Regions from separate parts of the Rhodoferax sp. GW822-FHT02D07 genome, predicted to be linked through region 1. Evidence: predicted binding sites of a transcription regulator. Region 1 holds the regulator's gene; each other region holds the start of a gene.
What was found. The regulator FNR, encoded in region 1, switches genes on or off when oxygen is low (the NO sensors DNR and NnrR bind a similar motif). The targets are predictions, from matches to a motif close to TTGATNNNNATCAA.
Positions count from the first base shown of each region.

Region 2: the regulator FNR is predicted to act here: its motif matches at 1,518-1,531, upstream of clpB (ATP-dependent chaperone ClpB).
Region 3: the regulator FNR is predicted to act here: its motif matches at 1,206-1,219, upstream of AC1RNN_RS18465 (hemerythrin domain-containing protein).
Region 4: the regulator FNR is predicted to act here: its motif matches at 1,653-1,666, upstream of cyoA (ubiquinol oxidase subunit II).

Region 1 covers NZ_JBXAOD010000001.1:779,859-783,072, reverse strand. The annotation lists gene hemN (oxygen-independent coproporphyrinogen III oxidase) at 1-1,078, opposite strand, end outside; gene fnr (fumarate/nitrate reduction transcriptional regulator Fnr) at 1,266-1,985, shown strand; gene AC1RNN_RS03680 (FixH family protein) at 2,035-2,322, opposite strand; gene ccoG (cytochrome c oxidase accessory protein CcoG) at 2,342-3,214, opposite strand, start outside.
Region 2 covers NZ_JBXAOD010000002.1:417,737-420,950, forward strand. The annotation lists gene clpB (ATP-dependent chaperone ClpB) at 1-1,414, opposite strand, end outside; gene AC1RNN_RS06635 (alkaline phosphatase D family protein) at 1,564-3,214, opposite strand, start outside.
Region 3 covers NZ_JBXAOD010000009.1:135,723-138,936, forward strand. The annotation lists gene AC1RNN_RS18460 (YitT family protein) at 16-627, opposite strand; gene AC1RNN_RS18465 (hemerythrin domain-containing protein) at 642-1,151, opposite strand; gene AC1RNN_RS18470 (2OG-Fe dioxygenase family protein) at 1,287-2,033, shown strand; gene AC1RNN_RS18475 (GGDEF domain-containing response regulator) at 2,053-3,214, shown strand, end outside.
Region 4 covers NZ_JBXAOD010000001.1:888,547-891,760, reverse strand. The annotation lists gene AC1RNN_RS04160 (YceI family protein) at 1-21, shown strand, start outside; gene AC1RNN_RS04155 (MFS transporter) at 110-1,444, opposite strand; gene cyoA (ubiquinol oxidase subunit II) at 1,760-2,824, shown strand; gene cyoB (cytochrome o ubiquinol oxidase subunit I) at 2,843-3,214, shown strand, end outside.

The DNA of each region.
Region 1 (3,214 bases):
GGTAGTCGTAGTACTCGTCCAAGGTCTTGGCGTTCTGGCTGTAGGTTGCACCAATGCGGCCAATGGCGGAGACACCCAGCGCGATCAGGTCGCAATCGGGCTGGGTGCTGTAGCCCTGAAAATTGCGGTGCAACCGGCCCTGGCGCTTGGCCACGGCCAGCGCATCGCCGGGCAATGCAAAGTGGTCCATGCCCACATAGACATAGCCAGCCCCCATGAACGCCGCGAGCGAGCGCGACAGCATGGACACCTTGGAGGCCGCACCCGGCAGGGCCACGGTGGCAATGCGGCGCTGCGGCTTGAAGCGCTCAGGCAGGTGGGCATAGGCATAGAGCGCAATACGGTCGGGTTTGAGCGTGGTCACCTGGGCCAGCGTGCGGTCAAAGGATTCGGGGCTTTGCTGGGGCAGGCCGTAGATCAGGTCCACGTTGATGGACTCGAAGCCGCGCGCGCGCGCCGCCTCCACCAGCGCAAACACCTGCTCGGCTGGCTGGATGCGGTGCACGGCCTTCTGTACAGCAGGGTCAAAGTCCTGCACGCCAAAGCTCAGACGGTTGAAGCCCAGCTCGGCCAGGGTGTCCAGGCGTGTCGTATCGATGGTGCGCGGGTCCACCTCGATGGAATACTCCCCCCCGGGCGCAAAGTTGAAGCTGCGCCGCAGCATGGCCATAAGCTCGCGCAATTCGGTATCGCTCAGGAAGGTGGGCGTACCACCACCCAGGTGCAACTGGCTCACCATCTGGCCCATGCCCATGCGCTCGGTGTGCAGATCCACCTCGCGGCTCAGATAGCGCAGGTAGGTGGCGGCCTTGTCATGGTGCTTGGTAATGATCTTGTTGCAGGCGCAGTAGTAGCACAGCGACTCGCAAAACGGAATGTGCACATACAAAGACAGGGGCAGCGCCAGCGCGGCCGCGCCACTGCGCCGCTGGGCCAGGGCCTGGGCGTAGTCATCGGCCGAGAAGGCCTCCACAAAGCGATCCGCCGTGGGGTAAGAGGTGTAGCGCGGCCCGGAAATATCGTAGCGGGTCAGCAGACTTTCGGATACGGGCACGGTTGCATGGGCGGCTGCGTTCATGAATACTCCAAACTGGCAGCTCCAATGTGCCGTAAGCGGGACTGCACCCACTTGACCTACATCAAGGAGATCGCCGATGCTTGGGCGGATAATTGATTTGCATCAGGGGAACACCATGCTTGAACACGCCAACCCGTCCAACAAAGCTGCCGACACACACGCGTCCATTCCGATCACGCCGGTGGGCTTGAGCGCTCAAGCAATCAAGGTGGCCTGTTCCAATTGCAACCTACGCGAGTTGTGCATGCCCCTGGGCCTGAACAGCAGCGAACTCGACAAGATCGACGAGGTGGTAGCCAGCCGGCGCAAGATCAAGCGCGGTGGCAACCTGTTCCGCAATGGTGACCGTTTCACCAACCTGTACGCCATCCGCACCGGCTTCTTCAAAACCTGCGTGGCCTCCGAAGACGGGCGCGACCAGGTCACTGGTTTCCAGATGGCGGGCGAGGTCATGGGCCTGGATGGCATCGTCCACGACCACCACACCTGCGACGCGATCGCGCTGGAAGACGCTGAAGTCTGCGTCATGCCCTTTGACCGCATCGAGGAACTCTCGCGCGAGGTGAACGCCCTGCAGCGCCATGTGCACAAGATCATGAGCCGCGAGATCGTGCGCGAAAACGGCGTCATGCTGCTGTTAGGCAGCATGCGGGCCGAGGAGCGTCTGGCCGCTTTTCTGCTCAACCTGGTGCAGCGCCTGCACGCACGTGGCTTCTCGCAACATGAACTGGTGCTGCGCATGACACGCGAAGAGATCGGCAGCTACCTGGGCCTCAAGCTCGAAACCGTGAGCCGCACCTTCTCCAAGTTCGTGGACGATGGCATTGTCGAGGTCAAGCAACGCCACGTGCGCATCGTCAACACCGAAGCGCTCAAGGACATCGTCAACCCCAAGGTCTGCAACTGAGGCCCCCTCCCTCGGGCAGCTCCCCCTCTTTCTCCGCCCATCCCCTACATCAGGGCTTGGCCCCTGGCGACACCGGGCGCAGGCCTGTCGCTGCATGGTTGCGCGCCTGCATGGACGGTGCCAGGCTCTCCGGCGCTACCGTTTGCGTACTCAGCGTGCGATTGATTTCCAGCCCCTTCTGGTAATAGTTTTCGTCCACCACCGGATCGGCGCCGGACACTGCAAGGTACATCGTGACAAAGCCGGCCACCACCACAATGGCAGGGCCGGACAGGACCAGCCAGACGTGGCCAAAACGCCACCAGGGCTGGGCTTCGGGTGTAGCGGTGCTGGTCATAAAAACTCCTGGTAGAAACCTAGCGGGGAACGATAAATACCGACTTCTCGTGAACCTGGTCGGCAACGCCGGTGCTGTCCAATTGGAACTGGATGGAATGGGAACCGGCTACGGCCCCCTCATACGGAATCTGCACCCGCACCGCCACCCAGCGTGACTCCGTGGCACCAACCGCCACAGTGGGCGTGTCCAGCAAGGTACTGATGCCCTCCAGACCAGTGGCCGTGATGCGGAAATCCAGATCCTGTTCAGTGGCGTTCATGATCTGCAGGCGGTATACGTTCTCAATGCGCCCGCCCTGCACGATGCGCGCCAGCGTGCCCCGGTCACGCACCACATCGACCTTGAAGGGCGTGCGCAGGCCCAAGCTCACCAGCATGGTCACCACTACGGCCAGCAGGATGCCGCCATAGACCAGCACCCGCGGGCGCACCACATGGCGCAGGATCTCGCGCCGGCTCCAGTGTTCGCTCACGGCGTGTTCGGTGGAGTAACGCACCAGGCCAGGGGCGTAGCCCATCTTGTCCATGACCGTGTCGCAGACATCCGCGCAGGCGCCGCAGCCTATGCACTCGTACTGCAGGCCGTTACGGATATCAATGCCCGTGGGGCAGACTTGCACGCATAGGCTGCAGTCCACACACGAGCCCAGATTCAGGGAGCTGAGGTCAGCCTTGCGCGAGCGCGCGCCGCGCGGCTCACCACGCTCGGCGTCGTAGGTGACAACCAGCGTGTCCTTGTCAAACATGGCGCTCTGGAAGCGCGCATACGGGCACATGTACTTGCAGACCTGCTCACGCAGGTAGCCCGCATTGCCATAGGTGGCAAAGCCGTAGAACAGCACCCAGAAGATTTCCCACGACCCCAGGCCCAGCGCCAACACTTCGGCAGC
Region 2 (3,214 bases), on a different contig from region 1:
GGGCGCTGCCCTGGGCGGTGGCTTTTTCGGCTTTCCAGATTTCTTCGAGGTCGGCAATCTCTTTCTGCAGGCTGGCAATCTCTTCGTTGATCAGCTCAAAGCGCTTGAGCGAGGCTTCGTCCTTTTCTTTCTTGACGGCTTCGCGCTCGATCTGCAGCTGAATCAAACGGCGGTCAAGTTTGTCCATGACCTCGGGCTTGGAGTCCAGCTCGATCTTGATCTTGGAGGCGGCTTCGTCGATCAGGTCGATAGCCTTGTCGGGCAAGAAGCGGTCGGTGATGTAGCGGTGGCTCAGCTCAGCCGCGGCCACGATGGCCGGGTCGGTGATGTCCACACCGTGGTGCACCTGGTAGCGCTCTTTCAGGCCGCGCAGGATGGCGATGGTGGCCTCCACCGTGGGCTCGCCGACCAGAATCTTCTGGAAGCGGCGCTCCAGCGCGGCGTCTTTTTCGATGTATTTGCGGTATTCGTCCAGCGTGGTGGCGCCCACGCAATGCAGCTCGCCGCGCGCCAGCGCGGGCTTGAGCATGTTGCCGGCGTCCATGGCGCCCTCGCCCTTGCCGGCGCCCACCATGGTGTGCAGCTCGTCGATGAAGACGATGGTCTGGCCTTCGTCTTTGGCCAGATCCTTGAGCACATTCTTCAGGCGCTCTTCAAACTCGCCACGGAACTTGGCTCCAGCCAGCAAAGCAGCCATGTCCAGGCTCAGCACGCGCTTGCCCTTCAGGCTGTCGGGCACCTCACCGGCGACGATGCGCTGGGCCAGGCCTTCCACAATTGCGGTCTTGCCCACGCCGGGCTCACCGATCAGCACAGGGTTGTTCTTGGTGCGGCGCTGCAGCACCTGGATGGCGCGGCGGATTTCATCGTCGCGGCCAATCACCGGGTCCAGCTTGCCCAGACGGGCGCGCTCGGTCAGGTCGATGCAATACTTCTTGAGCGATTCACGCTGCTCTTCGGCATCGGCGCTGTTCACATTCTGACCGCCGCGCACGGCCTCGATGGCGGCTTCCAGGCTCTTGCGGGTCAGGCCGTTGGCGCGGGCGATGTTGCCCACGTCGCCCTTGTGGTCGGCCACAGCCAGCAGGAATAGCTCGCCCGCAATGAACTGGTCGCCGCGCTTGATGGATTCTTTTTCGGCCGCTTGGAGCAGGGACACCATGTCGCGCCCCACGGTCACCTGCTCGTGGCCTTGCACCTGGGGCAGCTTTTTGATGGCGGCTTCGGCCGAGGCCAGCAGACCGGCGACGTTGACGCCAGCGCGGTTCATCAGCGCTTTGGGGGCGTCGTCAGTGCGAATCATCGCCGCCAGCACGTGCACAGGCTCAATGTAGGCGTTGTCATGGGTGAGGGCCAGGGTCTGGGCCTCGCTCAGGGCCTCTTGGAATTTGGTGGTCAGTTTGTCGATGCGCATTGGAGTTTCCGCGACGAAAATATTGGATGCCTCTCAGCTTGGGGGCAGGAGGCACGAATTTCAAGGCCTGAAAAGCCAGCCGTCCCGCCACCATGGCCCCAGTTTGACCTATCTCAAGCCCGGCGGCCAGCGCCGGGCACCAACCTAGCTCAGCGCAACTCCCATTCCGTTACCCGGTGGTCCGGCTCAGCCACATCAAAGCGTTGCATGCGGAAAGCGGCACGCAGATGCTGACCGCCGCCCGCCAAGGGCTGCAGCGCGCACTCCAGCCAGCCATCGCCATTCCATGCCTGGGCGTTGATCTGCGCCTGCCCAGCCGCCAGCGGTACGGTTTCCTGCGCCAGCATGTCATGCGCAGCCACGTTGGCAAAGCGCAGGGGCGCATGCAAAGCCGGGGTTACGAGCGCATAGGCCTTGACCGGGCTGTGGCTGAAGGTGATGGTGGCACTGGCCGCGCAGTGGTAATCGCCCGAGAGGAAGACCACGTTGCGGATGCGCTGTTCGGCGATGAAGTCGAGCACGCGCTGGCGCTCGGTTTCCACCAGTTGCCAGTTGTCGGTACAGCGCGGCGAGGGCCAGCCCTGCCCTTGCACCAGCCCCGGCGCCAGCACGGAGCCCGTGGCAATGAACTTGGCGTGCGCACCGCGCGCCTCTTCCTGCAGCAGCCAGTCTTGCAGCAACTGCCACTGGCCCGGGTCCAGCAGGCGGCGCTTGGGCTCCAGCGCGCGGCTGCGGTGCACCCGGGTGTTGAGCGAAAGAAAGGCCGCGTCCGCATGCGACACCACACCGTCGTGGCCTTGCGGCCCCATGGGCGCCGGGCCGTGCGCGCGCTGGAAGGCCGCAAAGGCGCTGAGCGCATTGCGCGTCAGCACGGCGCGCGGCGTACCCAGGCGCTCTTCGTCGCGGCTCCAGTTGTCAGCGATCTCGTGGTCGTCCATCACCATGTACAGCGGCAGGCTGCGGGCCAACTGCTTGAACCCGGGCGAAGCAAAGGCCTCGCGGTAGCGCGGCAGCAGCGCTTCGATGGGCGAGCTGCCAGAGGCCAGGCCGGCGCGTGCATCAGCATAAATTTGGTCACCCAGCATCCACATGAAGGACGCGGGGGCCTGGCGCTGATGCTGGGCCAGTTGCTGCAACACGTGGTCGCTGCGTGCGGCCTCCAGCTCGGTGATGCCGGGGTGGCGGCAGGTGGCGGCCACAAAGCGCAAGCCACCCTGCGGCACCAGCAAGCGCCCCTGCAGGCGCAGCACACAGTCGCGCATCCAGCGCAGGCTGCGGCGCTGGCGCGACAGCGTGCCGGGCAGCGCGCGCAGGGCCACATCGCGTTGCTCCCGCACCAGGGCGGCCAGTGGCCGCAACAGGGCGATGGCATCGTCCAGCGTCAGGTCCAGCGGCTGGGGCTGCAGTACCCCGTGCCCCACAGCGGTTTGGGGCACCGCGATGCCGGTAGGCGCCAGTTCCCAGCCCGCAGCTCCTCTGGCCTGCGCCAGGGTTTGGCGGTGATCGGCCAGAGCCGCCTCAAAGGACGGGGGCACAGCGGGTACCGGGCTGCGCCCGGCATTGCCAGTGACCTCTTCCACCGTAAGCGGCTGGCCCCATACGTCGGGCCAGTGCAGCGGGGCGGCTGGCGGCTCCATCGGAGCATCTGCGGCAATGCGGTGCAGACTCACCATGGCCACGGTGATGGCGCCCTGCCAGTCAGCCGGCACCCGCAGGTCGGCCACCGCGTAGACGATGCTCTGGTCGGGTGTCGCATCCTGCGCCACGCCCACCAAGCCCTCCAGCGGGCTGCTCACCAAC
Region 3 (3,214 bases), on a different contig from region 1:
TAAAACAGTCCTGGATCAGTGCGCCATGTAGCGGCCCTTTTGGTGGTTGGTCGCCAGCGTCTGGTTCAGGAGTACGGCGCCCAGAACGCTCAGGGCAATGTGCTGCCAGTCGGTCACGGCAAAGGCCAGCAGCACGATGGTGGCGTCCAGCGCCATCTGGATGCGGCCGGCGCGCCAGCCACGGCTCTCCTGCAGGTACAGCGCCAGCACATTGAAGCCGCCCAGGCTGGCCCGGTGGCGGAACAGGATGAGCATGCCCGTGCCCATGAGCGATCCGCCCACCAGCGCGGCCGCCAGCGGCTGGAGCTGCGAGAAACCCATCCATTGGGGCAGCAGATTGGTCAGCAGCGTGAGCAGGGCCACCGCCGCAAAGGTCTTGAAGGTGAAGGCGCGGCCCATGCGTTTCCAGGCCAGTGCGTAGAAAGGCAGGTTGATGGCGAAGAAGATGAGGCCGAAATTCCAACCCGTGGCGTAGTGCAGCCAGAAGGCCACGCCCGCCGTGCCGCCCGTCAGCAGGCCCAACTGCTTGAACATCAGTACCCCCAGCGCCACAAAGGTGGTGCCCGTCAGCAGGGCCAGGATGTCTTCAAAAGGGCGGTGGCGCAGGGCGGCGGGGTCTATGGACATGGTGTGGGCAGGGGTCAGTGGGGGGCACAGCCACCGCTGCCGCACCCGTGAATCGCCTGCGCAGGCAGGCGTTCGGGCTGGGACAGCTGGCCGGTCGCCGGATCGTAGCCAGCCGAACGCAGGTGCAGTGCCAGCGACGCGTCCATGGTCTGCGCATGCTGGGGAAACCACAGGCCCAGCTCGTGCGCCATCTGGCGCACCACGGCCAGATCGCCGCCATGGCCGCGCGCCTCGCCCTCGCGCATCACCTGCAGAATGATCTTGTGCTGCGTGGCGTGGCAGTTGTTGGCGGCAAAACCGGTGTCGCGCATCCACTGGTCTTCGCGGTCAAAGTGGTCCTGCGTGTGGGCAATGAGTGCGGCCCAGCGCGGCAGCAGCAGCGCATCCGGAGCCTGCACCACCTCGGCCAGCAGCGCCACAAACTCCTGGTGGGTTTCGTCCATCACGGGCATGTCCAGGGCCAGCGCGTCGCTCCATTGCAGGGGCGCGTCTTGGGTATCGGGGATAGGTGCGGTCAGGGTCATGGGGCGTCTCCAGAAAGGGATGCGCCAGATTAGCCAGCCGCGCCGCAGGGCGTCTTGACCCACATCAGCCGCCATGCACTCTTCTGGGTCGATAATGCAGCGCAGCCCCTGTAGGGCAGTATGCTGATGCCCGCCATGACGCTTTCTTTTCCGCCCCCCGCCATCGCCGCCCCCCAGGACCTGGACGCCACCTTGCGTACCCAAGGCTATGCCGTCGTGGCACCGGCGCAGGTGGCCACGCTGGCCGGGCTGAACCTGGACACCCTGCTGGCCTGGCGCCCGCTGTGGGAAGAGCTGCCCCCCGACAACTACCTGCGCGACGGTGGCCGCTACCGCCGCCGCCGCCATGCCTGCTTTGTGGTGGAGGGTGCCGCCGTGACGCTGGCGCCGCACCGCCCGCACTGGCAGCCCGTGGAATACAACGCCCTGCATGGCGGCATGCAGCGCCATTTCGAGCCCATGCAGCCCGAGCTGGTGACGCAAGCCGCCTGGCAGCAACTGCTGGCCTGGCTGGGTCAGGTGGCCAGCGCGCTCAAGGGGCGCCAGCCCTGGTACACCGAGGCGCACCAGTTCCGCATCGACACCACCGACGGCATAGGCCGTCCCACGCCCGAAGGCGCGCACCGCGATGGCGTGGACCTGGTGGCTGTGTTCTTGGTCGGGCGCGCGGGCATCAAGGGCGGCGAAACCCGTGTCTTTGACGCCGCCGGGCCCAATGGCCAGCGCTTCACCCTGGTCGAGCCTTGGTCTCTGCTGTTGCTGGACGATGCGCGCGTGATTCACGAATCCACTCCCATCCAGCCGGTGGCCACCGTGGGCCAGCGCGACACGCTGGTGGTGACGCTGCGCGCCGGCAACTTCCAGGGCGAGCCGGCCCGCTAGGCGAATCGCCGCACACCGCATGGCCTGTACCCCCGAAGAGCTGACCAAGCGCTGCCAGGAGCTGGCCGCCAAATGGTCGGCCTGCGCACCGCAGACCGGGCTGGACGGCTTTGTCGAGTTTGCCGTGTCGGTTTCCAGCTTCACGCAATTCCTGGAAAGCCACGGCCTCTCCGGCTTGCACCAGAGCGCGCATGCGCTGGAGCAAAAGGTACTGGCGCTGATGGACCAGCTCATGGACCCTGCTGGCGGCGGCAGCCTGCCGCCCGAGGCCCGGCAGCAGGTGGGCACGCTGGTGCAGGAGCTGGGTGCCCGCGCCCAGGCCTTTGCGCGCGGTCACTCGTCCCAGCAGGCCGAGCGCCGCCATGTGCAGGACCCGGCGCCAGACGGCGCCTCGCTGAACACCTTGGCGCCGCCCAAAAAGATTGCCTTTGTGACTGATACGCCCGCGCTGTGGAAAGACCTGGTCGCCCAGGTCGGCTTCTTTCAGGTGCAGGTGGATCTGGTGGGCAGTGCGCAGGCGCTGCCCGCTGCGCCCGAACCGACCCTGGTGCTGGTGGATGCCGGCGGCCGGGTGCTGGCCGACTTTGTGGCCCAGGTGCAGGCGCTGCGCGGGCAGTTCTCGGCCAGCCACATCATGGGCCTGAACGTGGGCACGGATTTCGAGAGCCAGCACCAGGCCCTGGGCGCGGGCTGCGACGCCTGCTTTGCCACTGGCACGCAGCACGCCGCCATCATGGCGCGCATCGTCAAGCTCTGCAGCAACGAGGAGGAGCCACCTTACCGCGTGCTGGTGGTGGAGGACTCCAAGACCGCCAGCGCGCTGATCCGCCGCACCCTGTCCGAGAGCGATATTGAATCCCAGGCCATCACGCGCCCGCAGGACGTGCTGACCGCGCTGGCCTCGTACCAGCCCGATCTGGTGCTGATGGACATGTACATGCCCGGCTGCACCGGTGTGGAAGTCACGCGTGTGATCCGCCAGCATGCCGAGTTCCTGTCCACCCCCGTGGTCTACCTCTCGGGAGACAGCAATGTGGCACTGCAGGTGGACGCGCTGCGCCTGGGCGGTGACCACTTCCTCACCAAGCCTTTCAACCCGGTCATCCTCAACGCCGTGGTCAAGAGCAAGATCGACCGGTACCGCACCCTGCGCCGCACCATGCTGCAGGACAGCCTGACCG
Region 4 (3,214 bases), 110 kb from region 1:
CCAGAGGCCACCAGCCCGTAGTATCGCCAGATTCAGGCAAAGAAAAGCCGCGCAGCCCCCGTGGAATCTGCGCGGCCAGCTACTGATTCAGTAGCAGACAAGGAGAGGCTTACTGCTTGCTCTCGATCAGCCGGTTGATGCGCAGGGCCGCCAGCGTGCAGACTACGCCTGACAGCAGGTACAGCGACACTGCACCCAGGCCGTAGCGGGACGACAGGCCCAGCGCCACCAACGGCGCAAAGCCTGCGCCGAGCAGCCAGGCCAGATCGGCCGAGAGAGCCGCACCGGTGTAGCGGTACTGGGTGGAGAAATTGGCCGTCACCGTGCCCGAAGCCTGGCCGTAGGACAGGCCCAGCAACACAAAGCCCAGCAGCAGAAAGACGTTGTTGCCCACCACGCCCGCGCCCAGCAGCCAGGGCGTCACCAGGCTGAACAGACCGATCAGCACGGCCATGGCGCCCAGCAGGCGCCGGCGCCCCACGCGGTCGGCCAGCCAGCCGGAGAGCCAGATGGCCCCCGCGGCCAGCACCGCACCCACGATCTGTACGCCCAGCACGTCGGTCAGCGGCTGGTCGGAGTACATGGCAATCCAGGACAGGGGGAACACCGTGGCCAGGTGGAACAGCGCAAAACTGGCCAGCGCGGCAAAAGCGCCCAACAGCACGTTGTGGCCTTCGTCACGCAGCACTTGGGTCACCGGCACGGGCTGCAGCTCGCGCTGCTGCAGCAGCTCGGCGTAGGACTGGCCCACCACCAAACGCAGGCGCGCAAACAGGGCCACCACGTTGATGGCAAAGGCTACAAAGAAGGGATAGCGCCAGCCCCAGGCCAGAAATTCGGTGGTGCTCAGGCTGCTGAGCAGGTAGGCAAACAGGCTGGCTGCCAGCACAAAGCCCACCGGTGCGCCCAGCTGGCCAATCATGGCGTAACGACCACGCCGGTCTTCAGGAGCGCTCATGGCCAGCAGCGAGGGCAGGCCGTCCCAAGTACCGCCCAGGGCCAAGCCCTGGCCGATGCGCAGCACCACCAGCGCCACGATGGCGGTAGTGCCGACCGAGGCGTAGCTGGGCAGAAAGGAGATGCCGGCCGTGCTGGCGCCCAGCAGGAACAGCGAGATGGTCAACTTGGTGCCGCGCCCCCAGCGCCGCTGCACAGCCATGGACAGCGCGGTACCGATGGGGCGCGCCACAAAGGCCAGCGAAAAGATGGCAAACGCCATGAGCGTGCCATCCAGCTTGGAGAGGAAGGGAAACAGCAGCGACGGGAACACCAGCACGCTGGCAATGCCGAAGACAAAAAAGTCGAAGTATTCGGAAGACCGCCCGATGATCACCCCCACGGCGATTTCATTCGGGGTCACATCCTCGTCGGTATGGGCGTTTGCCAACGATACCGAACTCTCAATGCCGGGTGCGGACAATGCCGCAGAACCTTGGCTCACCATATCTCTCGCTCCTGAATACTGGGTAAAAGGCCACTGACGGGCCATGGCTCCTTTCTACACCCGCACAGCCCCGTTTGGACCCGCCAAGGCCACAGGGAAACCCTGATTTCCTGCGATATGGAGAAGATTTTCCACATCGTGGCAAAAAAGACCGGCTTCTGGGTTCCTGCGGTCCCTTGCCGCGGGTCAACCCGGCTTTGCCGCGCGCTTGATCTTGGACAAAATGTCCAATCGACAAATTTGCTAGTCCAGCTACATTGCAGGCATTACGTCAACCCGCGTTTACACCTAAGCGCATTTTGTTGCGCCTTCAGCATGCTAAAAACCAAGCAACTCCGCAGGCCCGCCTGCCTGGCCGCCCTGGCCATGACCGCCCTTCTGGCCGGTTGCAGCAAGGCCGTCGTCCTCAATCCGGCCGGTGACATCGCCGCCCAGCAGGGCCAGATGGTGATCACCGCCACGCTGCTGATGCTCATCATCATCGTGCCGGTCATCGCCCTCACCCTGTTCTTTGCCTGGAAGTACCGCCAGGGCAACACCGCCAACACCGAAGCCGACTACGACCCCGAGTGGCACCACTCCACCACGCTGGAGCTGGTGATCTGGACGGTGCCGCTGTTCATCATCATCGCCCTGGGCGCGCTGACCTGGATCGGCACCCACAAGCTCGACCCCTACCGCCCGCTGGACCGCATCGACGCGCAGCGCGCCTTGCCCGACGACATCAAGCCGCTGGAGGTGCAGGTCGTGGCCATGGACTGGAAATGGCTGTTCTTCTACCCCGAACAGGGCATTGCCACCGTCAACGAACTGGCCGCCCCGGTGGACCGCCCCATCCTGTTCAAGCTGACGGCCACGTCGACCATGAACGCTTTCTACGTGCCCGACCTGGCCGGCATGATCTACGCCATGCCCGGCATGCAGACCGAGCTCAACGCCGTGATCAACCGCCCCGGCGTGTTCCCCGGCATGTCCTCGCACTACAGCGGCTCGGGCTTTTCGGGCATGACCTTCAAGTTCCATGGCCTGAGCGAAGACGACTTTGACAAGTGGGTCAAGCAGGCCAAGACCGAAGGCAAGGCCCTGGACAGCGCCACCTACTTGAACCTGGTGAAGCCCAGCGAGCGCGATCCCGTGCAGCGCTTTGCCCGTGTGGAAGACGGCCTGTATGACAAGGTGCTCAACCGCTGCGTCGAAGACGGCAAGATGTGCATGCACCACATGATGTCCGTCGACGCCAAGGGCGGCCAAGCCTACATGCGCTCGGCCGGCCTGAACCTGCCCCAGGACGTCTGCACCCCGCAGAACGCGACCCAAGTGGTGGCCGCCCTTGAAGCGCGCCACGCCACGGCATATGACCGTAACCTCTCCAGCCAATGATCCGCGCATAAGAGACTGATGAACATGTCCAACTCACCCGTAGTAACCGAATCGCATTGGGCCCTGGGCCGACTGAACTGGGATGTCGTGCCCATGGCGCACGAACCCATCGTGCTGTGGACCTTCATCGCCGTGATGCTGGGCGGCCTGGCCGTGCTGGCCGCCATTACCAAGCTCCGCCTCTGGGGCACGCTGTGGCGCGACTGGATCTGCAGCATCGACCACAAGAAGATCGGCATCATGTACATGATCCTGGGTATCGTCATGCTGCTGCGCGGCTTTGCCGACGCGGTGATGATGCGCCTGCAGCAGGCCATGGCCTTTGGCGACAACATGGGCTACCTGCCGCCGCACCACTACGACCAGATCTTCACTGCCCACGGCGTGATC